Regions from separate parts of the Mesorhizobium sp. M7A.F.Ca.CA.001.10.2.1 genome, predicted to be linked through region 2. Evidence: riboswitches for the same ligand, from Rfam matches in the RefSeq annotation. Region 2 holds a riboswitch; the other holds the start of a gene.

Region 1 (10,123 bases), on a different contig from region 2:
CAGCAACTGCTTCAGCCCGGCATTGCGCGCCTTTGTGACGCCGCCATTGCTCTGCTGGAAAAGACGAATGCACGGGGCCTCGTCGATCAACGACCGTACGACGGCTGCCGAACCATCGGTCGACCCATCGTCGATGACGATGATGTCGAGATCGATGTCTTCGCGCTGCCTGAGCAGCGAGCGCAGCGCGAGGCCAACGAATTGTTCGCGATTGTAGACCGGCATGATGACGCTCAGCTTCATGGGCGTCTCCGGCAGCATTCCGGGCTTGGCTGATCCGACTTGATGGTGTCGAGCATCATAGCATCCGCCAATCGGTGGGACTCTTCAATTCGAAGATTCCCTGGACCTCTCGCCGTGCCGGATCGGCCTTGCGCCGCCGCATCGACTTGTGGATTGCACGCAAGTGGTTGCGGACCCTGCCGCTATGTTCCTTGGTGACATTTCCGGCATGGCGTCGGTAGTAGATCGCGACGGCGTCCAACAATTCGTAGTTCGGTCCCGCCTCGAAAACGCGCAGCAGATAGTCGGTATCCTCAGCCTGCTCGAAATCCTCATCGAACTCGCCCGTCCGGTCGACAAGCCCTCTGCTGAACACGGCGGCGCTCAGCGAAATTCCCCGAAGTGTCATCGTGCGGCTGGCGACTGCCGGTTTCAGCCGCTCATCGTCAATCCGCTCGACCAGCGTCATCAGCGAGTAGGTCAGCTCGAGTCCGGGGTCTGCTCTGAAGCGCGCGAGGTCCTTCTTGAACCGTCCGGCCAGCGAGATGTCGTCAGAATCCAGAAACGAAACGAACTCCGCATCCGGCGGCAGTTGCCGCAGCCCGGTGTTGCGCGCCCTGGCTACGCCCATGTTGGATTGCTGGAACAGTCGGATGCAGGCGTTTTCGCGCATCATCGAGCGCACGGCCTCAGCAGAGCCGTCGGTCGAGCCGTCGTCGATGACGATGATGTCGAGATCGGCGGCGTCCCGCTGCCGCACCAGCGAGCGCAATGCCGAAACGACATAGCGCTCACGGTTGTAGACGGGCATTATCACGCTCAGTTTCACGAAGCGCCCCGCGTGAGAAAGTCCGCAATCGTACCGGCTATCTCCTGTGGCTGCGTCCCCAGCGACAGACGATAGCACGGCAGCAGGCGGGTCAGGTCGCTGAAGAAGCGAAAGCCGCTCTCCCGCTCGCCCGGCATCTGCGCTATGCCCGACGGCGCCAAGGCAATCATGGCATCCCTGCGCGACACCGGCACGATCGAACTTGCCTCGCCTCCGCCGATATGTGGCACCAGCAGCGCGATGATGTCCAGAGTTTCGGGCACCGGCCGAGGCGCGATGTCATCAATGTGAAAAGCATGCTTGCCTTGCCAGTTGAGCGGACCATGCGCTTTCAGCCGATGCTTCAGCCCAAGCCGAACGAACCCCTGGGGATCCTGTTTGAGTGTTGAAAACAGTGGGCGGGCAGTCACGCCGTTGGAGAGGTCGACCAGCACATAGTCGTCGCCGACGCTGTCCAGTCCGTTGAGGAGGCCGGCGGCGACGGTTCCGGATTTCCCGGCCCCGCCCGCGCCGGCCAGCAGCACGCCCCTGCCCTTAGTCCCGAGCGTCCCCGCATGGGCCAGCCGCATGCCGCGTGCCGCATATTCCCAATGCAGGAAAGCCCGCAGCGGCGCTCCCGGCTCCCACGGTGGAAAGGCATCGGCCGAAGCCATCAATTGCACGCCAACGCGACGTTGCGGATCATAGAACTGCCAGAAATCCAGGTCGTGAAAATGGTTGCCGCGCAATCCGGCCTCCGCCAGCCGGGTGGCGAAGCCATGCTGCGTGAAGGGCCCCTGGCCCCAACTGACCGGTGCCGCGATGCCGTCTATGCCGGGATGTGCGACGAAGACGCGGCAGCTGTCGGCAGGCGTTCGGTTGCCCGGAGCCGTGACAAGGCCATGAGCGACGGCATCCGCCAATGCGCCGACGCTGACATGCGCGGTCAGATCCAGATGCGGCAAGCTCGCCTTGCAGGTCAGCGGATAATGCGCGGCGCTGCTTTCTGCTTGCGCCAGGACATGGCGTGCGTAGTCAACCAAGTTTTCGAGAGTGACGTTCGGCATGGGTCTGCCTGTTCCGGAGCTGCCCGGCAACGAGAACCTGATGGGCGCTTCAGTTGGCCTGCTTCACCGCGGGCCAGCCGAGGGGCTCCTCGACCTCGTGGATGGGATCGACGACAATGAGATCGGCGAGATCGTCATGGATGTCGACCTTCAGGGGCTCTCTGGCAGCGGCGAGCTGAGCCAGCAATTCGCTTGGAGCCGGTCTTGCCACGCCATCGGTTACGGCCGCCAGCAAACCGAATTCGAGCAATTGTGAAACAAAGCCGTCAATCGCGGCGGCATCGAGGGCGCCAATGCCGGTCGCGGCGCCGACCAGTTCGGAGGCAGGCACGCCGGACGACAGTGCATCCCAAAGTCTGCTGCCTGAATCAGAGAAGCCGAAATATTTACCCGTGGTCAGGTCAAGAACGACGGCTTCGCCGTCGAAGGATTCAAAGACGATATCCTTGCTGGCAATGGCATAGATGCCGGATTGTCGCATGTTTGCTCCCCCGCCGAGCAGGCCGCGGAGATGATCTTCGGGCCTACGGTCAACCCCACCGTTGCAGGCGTCTAACCATTTGCAGGGTTTTTGGCAAGATGGCGCAGGCTCGGGGGCGAGCGCAGCCGGTCACGCTTCGATTTCAAGCGCAGAAAGCGGCTTCGAGCAACAGGCGAGGATAAAGCCGTCCTCGATTTCGTGATCGAGGATGCCGCCATTGTGACTCATCTCGACATCGCCCGCGACCTTCCTCACCTTGCAGGTGCCGCACAGGCCGAACTCGCAGGCGGCGGGAATCCGCACCCCAGAGGCGCGTGCCGTCTGCAGCACGGTCTGGCCGGCGACGCATTCGGCATCGACATCGGAAAGCGAAAACCGGATCGGTGTCACGGCCTCGACGGCAGCAGCAGCGCCGTCCTCCGCCGGCGGCGAGAACGGCGCCGGGATTTCCTCCACGGCAGGCGCAGCAAAGCTTTCCTGATGGTATTTCGCCATGTCGAAGCCGGCGGCGTCCAGCATGCCGCGCACGGCGCGCATGAAGGGATCGGGGCCGCAGCAGAAAATCTCGCGCTCGCGGAAATCGGGCGCCAGCAATGGCAGCCGGATCGCGTCGATGCGGCCCATATGGCCGAACCAGCCCTCGCGGCTCGACCGCTCCTCGATCATGAAGCCGAGCGACAGGCCGGGCATGCGGCTGCCGAGCAGCTCGAGTTCCTTGCGGAAAATGATCTCTTCCGGGCGGCGCGCACAGTTGACGAAGCCGACATCTGTCCATGGCGCACAGTCGTTCAACCAGCGCAGCATCGACATCATCGGCGTCACGCCGGAGCCCGCCGAAATGAACAGATATTTGGCCGCCGGGTGGCTATGCAGCGAAAAATCACCGGTCGGCCCATAGGCCTTGACGTGCGAGCCCGGCGTCAGATGGTCGAACATCCAGCGCGTGCCGGTGCTGCCCGCCTGCGCCTTGACCGTCACCGCGATCGAGAATGGCCGCGACGGCGAGGACGACAGCGTGTAGGTGCGCATCAGCGGCCCGTCCAATGTCGGCAGTTCCAGCGTCACGAACTGGCCCGGCTTGTAGCGGAACCAGGTCTGGTTGTCGGAGCGGAAGGTGAAGGTCTTCACGTCCGGCGCTTCGTCGCTGACGCCGATCACTTCCAGCACCTGCAGCCGGTCGTTCCAGGGCGTCATCTGGTCGAGATGGCGATAGAGGCCAAGGTCCGTCATCGCATTCATCCTCTTGTCCCCTGGGCTAGGCGACGCTGCGCAGGGCCGGCCGGCCGCCTTCGGCAAGGCGCGGCCCGATGAACGACGTGTACCACTCGACGAACTGGATCACGCCGCCCTCATGCAGCTCCGAATAGGGGCCTGGTTCGTAGGCCGGCGACAGGATGCCGAAGGCGTTTTCCTCGACGATGCGGCGGTCCTGGTCGTTGGTCTCGGTCCAGACATGGGTGAGCTCAGCGAGGTCGTAGTCGACGCCTTCGACCGCATCCTTGTGGACGAGCCATTTCGTCGTCACCGCGGTTTCCGTGGCACTGATCGGCAGCACGCGGAAGGTGACGGCATGGTCGCCGAGGATATGGTTCCAGGTTGTCGGATAATGATAAAGCAGCAAGGAGCCGATGCGGTCGGTTGAAACGCTGTCGGACAGGTTCTTCTTCACCGCCCGTTTTCCCGTCATGGTGTAGCTGACGGCATCGCGCAGCAGCGGCGCGCGGGTGGCGCGGTACTGCCCTGCCGGATCGATGCGGAATTTGCTCGGCAAGCCTGATGCCTCGCATCTGGCCCAGTGCGCGACCATCTCGGGGTCGCTGTCGGCGCCGTTGACGCCGGTCACGGTCGGCGCCTCGGGGAAGGTCTTGCACAGCTCAGGGTGATTGGCGACGCAGTGGTAGCACTCGCGGTTGTTTTCCCAGACCAGCTTCCAGTTGCCCTTCTCGATGATCGTGCTCTCAAAGGCGATCTTTGCCTCACGCAAACGGTGCGGCAAAAGATAAGGTTCGATCATCGCCCGCATCGGCGCGAAATCCGCCGGCTCCTTGGCCAGGCAGATGAAGATGTAGCCGCCGACGCTCTCGCAGGCGACCGGCTTCAGGCCGAAATCACTCTTGTCGAAACCGTCGGCCATCTGGCGGGCAAACAGCAGGCGGCCGTCCAGCTCATAGGTCCACTGATGATAGGGGCAGACGAGCTTTGCCGCCGTACCCTTTTCCGCGTTGCACACGCGGCTGCCGCGATGGCGGCAGGAATTGTGGAAGGCGTTGATCTTGCCTTGCTGGTCGCGGACAAGGACGACCGGATAGTCGCCGATCTGCACGGTGATGTAGCTGCCCGGCTTCGGCAGTTCGCAATCATGGCCGATGAACAGCCAGTCGCGATACCAGATCAGCTCCATGTCGAGCTTGAAGTAGTCTGGATCGGTGTAGAAGGGCTGCTCCAGCGAAAAGCCTTGCCGGCGCCCCTTCAGGAGCCTCAGCATGTCGTTGCGGGTATCCATGTCCTGTCCTCGTTTCTAAGGACTGAACTGGTGGTGATGGAGGAAGGATTGAAACGCAGGCCGGCTAGGTGCCGGAAGCGCTATCCACCTCTTGACCGCCCACCGCGATCAGTCGAGTCTAAAAATCTCGGGCTGGTTTCCGGGCTCTGGAGTTGTCCTTGCGGACCATCGCGACACCTTCCCAGGCAGTTGCCCAGTGGTCTCCCGTTGCGACTTGAACTCCACCACCGTTGCGGGGGCAGCGCCGGATTCTGACCGGCTTCCCAATTCTCCGCCTCGTCGTCACGAAGCGGCACCTGAGATGGGTATGATCTAACCACGATCGCTGGCGCGCCGTCGGCATGAAAACGACATCGTATCCATGCGGCGCGACACGGCATGCGAAACGTCACCGCAGATCGTCGCGGGCCGAAATCCCGCCTCCCGGGCGGCCATTTGCCGGCTGCGATCTTCCCGAGTCCGACCCTTGGCGGGGGTCAAAAAAGGTTAACGGTTTCGAAAAGTGACTATTAGCTTGACCTAAAATCGAACCGAACGGTTCGTTTCTGTTGACGGTGCGTGCAGGACGGTGTGAACGCCGGGCCTTTGAAACAGTCAGTGATCCATCGGATGGTTAAACTTAACATGCTGATATAGAGAGGAAAAATGTATCTCTAGATTCCCCTGGCACAATTTCAAGGTGTGGATTCATGGTCCACACGGAACAACTTCGTGATTGGAAAAGGCGGGGTTGCCCTCCCACATCGGGGCTGTCCGAACGACGCGATTTCATTTCCAAGACACGCCGCTAGACGGACGGAAAAAGACGATACTGGAGTACAAAAATGAAAAAGATCATTCTCACTGCCGCAGCCCTTCTGGCCATTTCCGGCAGCGCCTTCGCTGGTAGCGACCACTACGGTTCGAACGCCGCGGCAGCCACTGCTGTCGACAGCTCGTACACCGCTTCGACCAAGAAGTCGGAACCGGCTGCTCAGGCGCCTGCCCAGGGTGCTGACCACAACCTCTTCGGCAACAACTAACAGCCGATTCCCAGTCGACGGCGGGCTCGCCCGCTGCCCTGGCGAAATTCAGACATTCGAAATTCAGACATTCAGGAGTATTTAAGATGAACAAGATCCTCATTGCTGCCGCCGCCGTTCTGGCCATCACCGGCAGCGCTTTCGCGGGCAGCGACAACTACGGTTCGAACGGCGCCAACCAGCCTGCCGCCGCTGTGGACCAGTCGTACACGGCTTCCACCAAGACCTCGGAACCGGCTGCCCAGACACCCGCTCAGGGCAGCGATCGTAACCTCTTCGGTCGCTAAAACCAATTTCGCAAGCGACGGCAGCTGTGCCTGCCGTCTGGCGAAATCCAGAATTCAGGAGACTAAAATGAACAAGATCCTTATTGCTGCCGCCGCCGTTCTGGCCATCACCGGCAGTGCTTTCGCCGGCAGCGACAACTTTGGCTCCAACGGCGCCAACCAGCCTGCGGTTACTTCGGTTGACAGCGCGCATACGAGCTCGGTCCGCAACAGCGGTGGCCTCGTCGAGAAGCTGCTCAATTCGTCGGGCGACGTAGAGAAGTCCGCTCCTCAGGGCAGCGACCGGAATCTCTTCGGCCGTTAACAGTCGAAGCTGATCTTCAAAAAAAGAGCGGCGGGCCTGGCCCGCTGCTCTTTTTTGTCCAAGACGCGGTTCTGCCTCAGGCCGCCTTCGCTTCAGCCTCATGAAGGGCAAACGACCGTCCGTCAGCGTCGAAGAGATGCAGGTCCTCGCCATTGGCGCTCAGCCGCAATGTCGAACCGCGCTTGACCTCGACATTGCCGGGCAGCTTGGTCACCAGCGGCAGGTCGGCGCGACCGATGTCGACATAGACCAGCTGCACCTCGCCGAGCTGCTCGACATAGTCGACCGTCCCCTCGAACAGATAGTCCGCGCCGCTGGCGATGATCAGGTCCTCCGGCCGCACGCCAAAACTCACCGCAGCGCCCTTTGCCGAAGCCGGCGTCGCGATCGGCACGGTTGCCTTGCGTCCGCCGACATGGCTGACGACGGTCGGATTGCCTGATTTGTCGATGGTTGCGGGCAGGATATTCATGGCCGGCGAGCCGATGAATTGCGCAACGAACAGATTGCCGGGCTTCTTGTAGAGGTCCATCGGCGTGCCGACCTGCTCGATATGGCCGTCCTTGAGCACCACGATGCGGTCGGCGAGCGTCATTGCCTCGACCTGGTCGTGGGTGACGTAGATCATGGTCGTGTTGGGCATCGATTCCTTGAGCTTGGCGATTTCGATGCGGGTGGCGACTCGCAGCGCCGCATCAAGGTTCGAAAGCGGCTCGTCGAACAGGAACACCTTCGGATTGCGCACGATGGCCCGGCCGATGGCGACGCGCTGGCGCTGGCCGCCCGACATCGCCTTGGGCAGGCGGTCGAGATATTTGGTCAGCTGCAGGATCTCGGCGGCCTGACGCACGCGGCGGTCGATCTCGGCCTTGTTCTCTTTGCCGATCTTCATCGAGAACGCCATGTTGTCGTAGACGGTCATGTGCGGGTAGAGCGCGTAGGACTGGAACACCATGGCGATGCCCCGTTTCGACGGCGGCACGTCGTTCACCACTTCGCCGGCTATTCTGAGCTCGCCGGAGGTGATTTCCTCGAGCCCGGCGATCGATCTCAGCAATGTCGACTTGCCGCAGCCCGACGGGCCGACGAAGACGATGAACTCGCCCGATTTAATATCGAGGTCGATGCCGTGGAGAATGTTCAGATTGCCGTAGGACTTCTTCACTTGTCTTAGCGTGACATCGGCCATTTGGTTTCCTCCAGTGATTGGAATTCAGTCGAGACGCCCGAACCAGGCGCCGTAGCCGCCAAGCTCGATGGAACCGCTGTTCGCCTGCCCCGAAAATCCGTGCCCGGGCAGAGGTTGCAGCGATCGGCCGCCAAGGTCAACCTTGGCCGGCCCGGCTCCCAGATTGAAGACGCAGACGATCTGCTCGTTGCCTGCGCGGCGCGTGAAGGCGACGGTGTCGCCCTCACTTTCGATGAAGGTGATGTCGCCCTTGGCGAGCGCCGGATGGGCACGCCGGAAGGTGAGAAAGCGCCGGTAGTGCTCGAGCAGCGAAGCCTCGTCGCCCTGCTGGACATTGACCGCTTGCGCCAGATGCTTGGCCGGCACCGGCAGCCAGGGCTTTGCCTGGGAGAAGCCGCCATTCTTGGCGCTGCCATCCCACACCATTGGCGTGCGGCAGCCGTCGCGGCCCTTGAATTCCGGCCAGAAGCGGATGCCGTAGGGATCCTGCAGATCCTCGAACCGCAGCTCTGCCTCACCGAGCCCAAGCTCCTCGCCCTGGTAGATGCAGACCGAACCGCGCAACGACATCAGCAGCGCCGAGATGACCTTGAGGTAGGCGGTCGGGTCGGCCTCATTGGCGGCCCAGCGCGAGGCCGGGCGCATCACGTCGTGGTTGGAGAAGGCCCAGCACGACCAGCCGTCGCTGGCGACTTTGCCGAAGGATTCCAGCACCGAGCGGACCTTGCCCGCGCTGATCTTTTCCGGCGCCAGGAAATCGAAGGAGTAGCACATGTGCACGCGCTTGCCGCCTGCGGTGTAGGCGGCAACCACTTCAAGCCCGCGCTGCGAATCGCCGACCTCGCCGACCGCTGCGGTTGCCGGATACTCATCGAGCAGGGCACGGAACCGTTCGAGGAAGCCGAGGTTCTCGGGCCGGCTCTTGTCGTAGAGATGGTCCTGGTAGTTGTAGGGGTTGACCGCCGGCGCGGTCTGGTCGTTGCGCTCTTCCGGCGGCAGCGGCGGATTGTTTTCCAGGCCCTGGCTGTGGAAGTAGAAATTGATGGTATCGAGCCGGAAACCGTCGACGCCGCGCTCCAGCCAGAAGCGGGTGACGTCGAGCAATGCGTCCTGGACTTCGTGGTTGTGAAAGTTGAGGTCGGGCTGTTCGGCCAGGAAATTGTGCATGTAATATTGCTGGCGGCTGGTGTCCCATTGCCACGCCGAGCCGCCGAAGATCGACAGCCAGTTGTTGGGCGGTGTGCCGTCCGGCCTGGCGTCTGCCCAGACGTACCAATCGGCTTTCGGGTTGCTGCGGCTCGACCGGCTTTCCTTGAACCAGGGATGACTGTCGGCAGTGTGCGACAGCACCTCGTCGATCATCACCTTCAAGCCCAGCCTGTGTGCCTCGGCGGTCAGCGCGTCGAAATCGGCCAGCGTGCCGAACATCGGATCGACATCGCAGTAATCCGTCACGTCATAGCCGAAATCCTTCATCGGCGACTTGAAGAACGGCGAGATCCAGATGGCATCCGCGCCGAGTGCGGCGATATAGGAGAGGCGGCCTATGATGCCCTTGAGATCGCCGATGCCGTCGCCATTCGAGTCCTGATAGCTGCGCGGATAGATCTGGTAGATCACCGCGCCCCGCCACCAGTCGCGATCGATGGCGAGGTCAGGCTTCGAGCTGGCCTTCAAAGCGGATTGCATCGTCTCAGCCTCCTTTCACCGAGCCGGCAAGCAGCCCGCGGACAAAATAGCGCTGCAGCGAGAAGAACACGATCAGCGGTACGATGATGGTCACGAAAGCCGATGTCGTCAGAATCTCCCAGTCGCCGCCGCGCGAGCCCAACAGCGCGTTGAGCTTGGCGGTCAGCACGATCTGGTCTGCCTCTGTACCGAGGAAAACCATCGCCACCAGCAGATCGTTCCATACCCACAGGAACTGGAAGATGGCAAACGAAGCCAGCACCGGGAACGACAGCGGCAAGACGATCTTGACGAAGATCTCGAAATCGCTGGCGCCATCGATGCGCGCCGATTCCATGATTTCGCGCGGCAGGCCGGCAATGTAGCTGCGCAGCAGGTAGATGGCGAAGGGCAGGCCGAAGCCGGTATGCGCCAGCCAGATGCCGAGATAGGTCTTCGACGGCATGCCGAAGAAAGCGCCGACGCCGTTGTAGAGCTTCAACAGCGGGATCAGCGACATCTGCAATGGCACCACCAGCAGGCCGATGATGACGGCGATCAGCAGCGCCCGG
Region 2 (6,763 bases):
TGCCGTCGAACAGATAGGTGACCGTCGACAGGCCGATATGCGGATGCGGACGGACGTCGAGCGCCTGGCCGGCCCGCAGGATGGCAGGACCCATGCGGTCGAAGAAGATGAACGGCCCGACCAGCCGCCTTTTTGCCGTCGGCAGGGCACGGCGCACCTGAAAACCGCCGATGTCCTTGGCGTTCGGAATGACCATCAATTCGATCTGGTCGCTGGCAAAGGCGTCGCCTGCCTCAGGGTCTTTCCCGGGGAAGAAGCTCATGGACTCTCCTTGTCGGCCGTCGAAGGCCGCCTGGCCGCGTCAGGCAAAGCGGATCGCCGCCTTTGCCCGCAGCTTGGCCGCCACCTCTTCGCGATTACGCGGATGCTGATGGGTTTCCAGGGAATCGAGCAGTTCGCGCGCCGAGGCCGCGATGGCTTCGACGGCATGGTCGAAGGCGTGCTGGTTCTGCTTCGAGGGTCGCGTCGTTCCGCTCAGCTTGCGGACGAACTGAAGAGCCGCGTCGCGCACCTCGTCAGGGGTTGCCGGCGGATCAAAATTGAACAGGGTCTTGATGTTTCTGCACATCGCTTCCGTATCTCCTCTTGTCCTTGAGCTGTTTCAATCGGGACGAGTTATATCCTCGATCATGATCATGTCCAAAAACCGGTGAGGCGAGCCTATGTTCGGACCGGGCCTCAATCCGCGTCGAGCGGCTCCGTTCCGACCGGCTTGCCGTCGCGCGACAGCCTGATCTTCTCGACCTTGTCCTCGGCGGCCTTCAGCAGCCGGTCGCAATGCGCCTTCAGCGCCTCGCCACGTTCATAGATCTTGATCGACTGGTCGAGCGGCACGTCGCCACGCTCCAGATCATCGACGATCTTCTCCAGCGCATCGAGTGCCTGCTCGAAGCTCATCGCCTTGACGTCTTCGTTGGTCTCATCGGCCATCATTCATCCTTTCATCAGTCGCCCGACATGGGCGGCGACCGAAAATGCCAATCCCTGCAGATCGTAGCCGCCCTCGAGCAGGCTGACGAGCCGGTTGCCGCTGTGGCGTGCCGCGCGCTGCATCAGTTGGCCGGTCGCCCAATCGAAATCATCCTCGGTCAGATTGATCTCGGCCAGCGGATCGCGGTGGTGCGCGTCGAACCCCGCCGAAATGATAATCAGGTCGGGCGCGAAATTGTCGAGCGCGGGCAGGACGCGCGACAGGAAGGCATCGCGAAACACCTCGCTGCCAGTCTGCGGCGCCAGCGGCGCGTTGACGATGTTGCCGGCGCCCGTTTCGTTCTTCGCTCCGGTGCCGGGATAAAGCGGCATCTGGTGTGTCGAGCAATAGAGCACCGACGGATCGTCCCAGAAAATGTCCTGCGTGCCATTGCCGTGATGCACGTCCCAGTCGACGATGGCAACGCGTTCGACACCGTGTTTCTTCTGCGCATAACGCGCCGCGATCGCCGCCGTGTTGAACAGGCAGAAGCCCATGGCCGTGGTCTTTTCGGCATGATGGCCGGGCGGCCGGGCGGCGACGAAGACGTTGTCGGCGCGGCCCGAAAAGACGTCATCGACGGCGGCGTTGGCGGCGCCGATCGCGGTGATCGCCGCTTGCCAGCTCTTCGGACTGGCAGTGGTGTCGGCATCGATGCGGGCAATCCCCTCGTCGGGAATGGCGGCGCGCACGCGGGCGACGAAATCGGCGGGATGCGCGTAGAGGATGGTGGCCTCGTCGCCTTCCGGCGCCTGGATACGATCGAGCCCGGCAAAGGCTTCCTCATCGAGCACGCGCTCGATGGCACGCAAGCGGTCGGGCCGCTCGGGATGTCCGGGCGGCGTGAGATGCTCGAGGAAGATCGGATGGGTGTAGAGACGGGTGGTCATCGTCCTAATCTAGTGACCCGGATCGACAAAGGCCATGCACGGGCGGCCGATGACTGGGGAAAATCGCGACTGCGTCCATTCGCGTCGCTGCAAGCATTGGCGTCCTCAGCACTTCGGCGTAAGGTTTTTGGTACTGCCTGGTGCCCGCCGCAAGCGGGAGAATCGGGAACACGGTTGAATTCCGTGGCGTGCCCAACGCTGTGAGGGGGACCGCGCCGGTAAATGCCACTGTCGATGACGGGAAGGCACCGGACGCGGGTTGATCCCGAGCCAGAAGACCGGCCTGGCAGGCATCGTCATCCGCATGGTCAGGCGGATGATATCAATTGCAATCGCAAGGGGACAAGCGATGCCGGAACACCTGACCGCTGCTGTTGGCGACGGATTTGACCAGAGTGCGCGCGATGCGGTCTATCGCGCCATGTTCACACGGCGCGACGTGCGCAGCCATTTCCTGCCCACCGCGATCGATGACGACGTGCTGGCGCGGCTGCTGCTTGCTGCCCATCACGCGCCATCGGTCGGCTTCATGCAGCCATGGAATTTCATTGTCATTCGTGACATCGAGCGACGGGCGGAGGTGCGCGACCTGTTCCTGGCCGCGCGCGAGCAGGAACTGCCGGCGATCGACGAAGAGCGGCAGGAACTCTACCGCAAGCTCAAGCTGGAAGGCATCTGCGAAAGCGCGCTCAACATCTGCATCACCTGCGACCGGCAGCGCTCGAAGGGTTCGCCGCTGGGACGCTGGCACAATCCGGAGATGGATCTCTACAGCACCGTCTGCGCGGTGCAGAATTTCTGGCTGGCCGCGCGTGCCGAGGGCGTCGGTGTAGGCTGGGTCAGCATCATCGAAGCGCAGGCGCTAAAGCGGCTGTTGGCCATTCCGGACCACGTAACGCCGATCGCCTATCTCTGCGTCGGCCGTGTTTCCGAGTTCGCTCCCAAACCGGACCTTGAAACGCATGGCTGGGGACGGCGGCTGCCGCTGCCGGAGCTGATCATGAGCGAGACCTTTTCCGGGCAAGGCGAGACACAGCTCAAATCCACCGTGGCGCGCCTCAACACCGTTTCTGCCTCACCAGACATCCCCCGCCCGGCCGATCAGGGTGTGGCGCCGGCCGTAGCCCAGCGCGAACCGCCGAAGGAGGCGAGCGCCTTGTCCTTGAGCTCCCTGAACTTCGACGACGCCTCGGCCAGCCGGGCGTCCCAGGCCGGATCCGGCACCTGGCCCGCGATGGTCTTGAAATAGACCTGCATCAGGCAGGCGATGGCGAAGGGTTCAATGAATGCCGCCTTGAATGCCCAGGCGAAGACGATGGCGAGCACAAAAGCCCAGCCGGCGAGCTGGCCAGGCATCAGGAACAGAATCGCGCCGGCAGGCGCCAGCATCATCAGAAAGATGATGAACGACACGCCCCACATGATGACCGCCAGCCAGACGGCGTTCTTGACCATGACCTTGCCGTTCTGGGCATAGAGCACGACGCCCTGGCGCGCCGTCTCGAAGGGCGAGGCTGAATTGATGCGGATGTTGTAGCCGAGGATGATCTCGTCGACATAGGTCAGCGACAGGCGGATCACCGTGTTGATGAAGGAGACCAGGCCGCTCAGGCCCGGTATCGGCAGGAAGGCGGCGATGCCGCCGAGCAGGCCGGTGATGGCGCGGATGGCGCCCTTGACGAGTTGGTCGACGACGAAAAGGATGTTGGCCTCGGCGAAACGCTGGGTCACGATATCCCTGGCATAGGCGATCTGGTCCTGACGCCGGGAATGTCGCGGCCGTCGATCAGATGAACCATGACGGCGATGTGGCCGGCCTTGACGACATAGAGGATGTATTCGCGGATCCAATACACAGCGATCGAGACGAGGCCAAACCCGACCACGCCGCCCCACAGGGCAAAGGACATGGGCCCGTCGGGATCAGTGGAGATATGGCCGACGCCATAGCCGACCGAGGCGCCGGTGCCCGTCGCCATAATGTAGGCCAGCGTGATGCCGAAATAGACGATCATGCGAAAGACGATGAACGGCCAGGTCCGCATCATGATGGACACCGACCGGCCGATCTCAAAATCCCACATGTGCCCCGAATCTCCGCCTCAGAGATGGTGGAAGAGGATGGACTCAACCCGGCGATTGTCAATTGCCGGCCCTGACGCCAAAGGGCAACGAATTCGGGCTAACGGGTTTCTTCGGAGCCTTCGCCGGCGCGTAGGCTGACGGAGCATCAAACGAAAAACCCGCCTGTGCGGCGGGTCACTGGCGCAAATCAGCACCATGGACGAATATGTACCTTAGCTGAGGTCACCGAGTCAAGAAAAAATTCCTATCGGGAACAGCTGCCGGCACGAAAGCTCCGGTGGGAACTTCAATTCGACTGCGGGTCCGGCTTCTTGAGCAGGCCTTCGAGCAGTTGCTTGAACGCCGTCACCACCTTCTTCGACGTCGCTTCGGGGTCGCTCGAATTGGCGATCCGTTGCGCTGCCTGGCTGCTCGCTCCGTTGATCAGTCGCGAGGCCGTCTCGGGGTCGAGGCTGGAGACAACGACCCCCTCCTCCTGCAGCGCGGTCAGATGGTCGGTCATTGAAGCGATGCACGCACTGCAATTCGGCCATTGCGCTGGATCCCCCAGCACGGCCGGGCCATCCCGGAACATGATGCGCTGGATTTCCGGCTCCAGCGCCATCTCGATATAGGTCGAGCACTCGTCGACGAAATGCTGCCAACGGGTCGGCGCTCTCGACGCGACCTCATTGATGCGCGCCGCCATCTCGCCGTCAATCTGGGCTATGACCGCCTGCAGCAGCCCCTTTTTGTCGCCGAAATGATGATAGAGCGCGCCGCGCGTCAGCCCGGCCGAAGCGGTGAAATCATCCATCGAGGCTTCCGCATAGCCTGTTGTGCCGAAGGCATGACGGGCCGCCGCGATCAGCTTGGCGCGCGTCTCGGCGATCATCTCCTTGCGGGGTCTGTGCATGGCTTCTGGCCCTATTCACATACGCAACGTATGCCAATTGACATACGCGACGTATGGTCTATTTAATGATCATACGCTCCGTATGTAATTGTCCAATCGTCCTTTGTCGAGGAACCAACCGATGCAAAATCCCTACGCGGAAATCTTTCGTGCCCCGGGAGCCAAGGGCTTTGCGGCCGCCGGCTTCATGGCGCGCCTGCCGATCGCCATGGCGCCCATCGGCATCGTGGCGATGCTGTCGCAGACGCGTGGCGAATACTGGCTGGCCGGAGCCGTCTCGGCGACATACGCGCTGGCCAACGCCTTCGTCGCGCCGCAGATATCGAGACTGGTGGACCGCCTGGGCCAGACACGAATCGTGGTGCCCACCACCATCATCGCGGTGCTGGCTTTCGCGGTCCTGATAGCGGCGGCCAACCAGGACTGGCCGGTTTGGACTCTGTTCGTATCGGCACTGCTGGCCGCCGCCATGCCAAGCATACCGGCGATGGTGCGCGCGCGCTGGACGGAGATTTTCCGGGGGCGGCCGCAGATGAACACCGCATTCGCCTTCGAGTCCGTGGCCGATGAACTGGTCTATATCGCCGGGGCATCGCTATCGGTCGGCCTGAGTGCCGCCCTGTTCCCGGAAGCCGGCGTTCTGGTGAGCACATTATTTCTCGCATTCGGATCAGCGGCCTTCATCCTGCAACGCTCGACCGAGCCCCGGGTGCGGCCGGTCGACCATAACTCAAGCGGCTCGGCGATCCGCCTGCGGCCGGTTCAGATCATCACCCTCGCCCTGATCTTCATCGGCGCAACCTTCGCGACGACGGAAGTGACCACCGTGGCGATCACCAAGGAGCTTGGCCAACCGGGCGCCGCCAGCCTCGTCATCGGCGTTTATGCGCTGGGATCGTTCGTGCTCGGCATCATCGTCGGCGCGCTCAGCCTGAAGGCGCCGCTGAAACGCCAGCTGGCCATCGCAGTCGCCCTCGTCGCGCTCGGCACGCTGTTGCCGCTCACCGCCGACACCGTGCCACTGCTGGCGCTGACCGTGTTCATCAGCGGTGTGGCGATCTCGCCGACCTTCATCACCGCGTTCGGCCTGATCGAGCGGCATGTGCCGGAAGCGATGCTGACCGAAGGCATCACCTGGGTCATGACCGGCATCGGCATCGGCATGGCGCTGGGCTCGTTCGCGGCCGGCGCGATGGTGGATGCGTTCGGCGCCAAGAGCGGGTTCTGGGTGTCGGTGGCTTCAGGCACGATCGCACTGGCCACGGTGCTGCTCGGCCAACGCAGCCTTGCCACGACTGAGTGCGAGATGGACGGATGCGAAGCAGCCGCGATTGCCGCGGAATAGTTCCGGCGCGTCCGGGCTTTAGGACCGGGCGCGCCGCTCTAGGCGGCCGGGCCTGAAATATTGGCTTTTCCCGGGTGCGCCAATGCCAAAAGTATCGTTGGCGCCCCGCGCAGCATCACCTCTTTTTCGAAGGCGAAGCCACATTTCTCCAGCACCCGTCGCGAGGCCGGATTGGCGGGGCGGACGAGGCCGACAACCCGATCGGCACGCAAGGGGCCGAACGCGGTGCGCAGTGCTTCCATCACCAATTCCGTGGCATAGCCATGTCCCCAGGCCGCCGGATGAAGATGATGGGACAGGTTCAGACCGTCGAAATCCGCCGATACCGTGACGCCGCCGAAGCCGATCAACTTTCCATCCGCCTCGACTGCCCAGCGGCCAAAGCCGTGCTTGTCCCAATGACCGATGTCGCGCCTCAGCCGCGCGGCGCTCTGCTGGGCTCTATCCGGAACAGGGTCGGGTCGATGCGCAACAAGCTCCCCGCGCGAAAAGAGATCGATCAGGAAATCCAGATCAGCCTCTGCCGGGCGGCGCAGCAAAAGCCGCTCGCTGCGCTGGCTGGAAGGCAGGGGCGCATT

What was found. Region 2 has a riboswitch for cobalamin ahead of bluB (5,6-dimethylbenzimidazole synthase). Riboswitches for the same ligand answer to the same signal wherever they lie in the genome.
Region 1: another riboswitch for cobalamin. It lies ahead of EN964_RS09945 (aromatic ring-hydroxylating dioxygenase subunit alpha); the one in region 2 lies ahead of bluB (5,6-dimethylbenzimidazole synthase).

Annotation. Positions count from the first base shown of each region.
Region 1 covers NZ_RZQY01000107.1:1,293-11,415, forward strand. The annotation lists gene EN964_RS09920 (glycosyltransferase) at 1-243, opposite strand, end outside; gene EN964_RS09925 (glycosyltransferase family A protein) at 299-1,051, opposite strand; gene EN964_RS09930 (serine kinase) at 1,048-2,097, opposite strand; gene EN964_RS09935 (PqqD family protein) at 2,147-2,578, opposite strand; gene EN964_RS09940 (hybrid-cluster NAD(P)-dependent oxidoreductase) at 2,708-3,808, opposite strand; gene EN964_RS09945 (aromatic ring-hydroxylating dioxygenase subunit alpha) at 3,834-5,081, opposite strand; cobalamin riboswitch at 5,194-5,396, opposite strand; gene EN964_RS09950 (DUF680 domain-containing protein) at 5,906-6,103, shown strand; gene EN964_RS09955 (DUF680 domain-containing protein) at 6,190-6,390, shown strand; gene EN964_RS09960 (DUF680 domain-containing protein) at 6,458-6,694, shown strand; gene EN964_RS09965 (ABC transporter ATP-binding protein) at 6,771-7,883, opposite strand; gene EN964_RS09970 (alpha-glucosidase family protein) at 7,908-9,572, opposite strand; gene EN964_RS09975 (carbohydrate ABC transporter permease) at 9,577-10,123, opposite strand, start outside.
Region 2 covers NZ_RZQY01000272.1:49-6,811, reverse strand. The annotation lists gene EN964_RS18250 (pirin family protein) at 1-262, opposite strand, end outside; gene EN964_RS18245 (DUF2277 domain-containing protein) at 302-568, opposite strand; gene EN964_RS18240 (exodeoxyribonuclease VII small subunit) at 679-930, opposite strand; gene EN964_RS18235 (histone deacetylase family protein) at 934-1,860, opposite strand; cobalamin riboswitch at 1,982-2,162, shown strand; partial or broken gene bluB (5,6-dimethylbenzimidazole synthase) at 2,165-2,839, shown strand; partial or broken gene EN964_RS18225 (hypothetical protein) at 2,962-3,944, opposite strand; gene EN964_RS18220 (TetR/AcrR family transcriptional regulator) at 4,232-4,840, opposite strand; gene EN964_RS18215 (MFS transporter) at 4,962-6,185, shown strand; gene EN964_RS18210 (GNAT family N-acetyltransferase) at 6,224-6,763, opposite strand, start outside.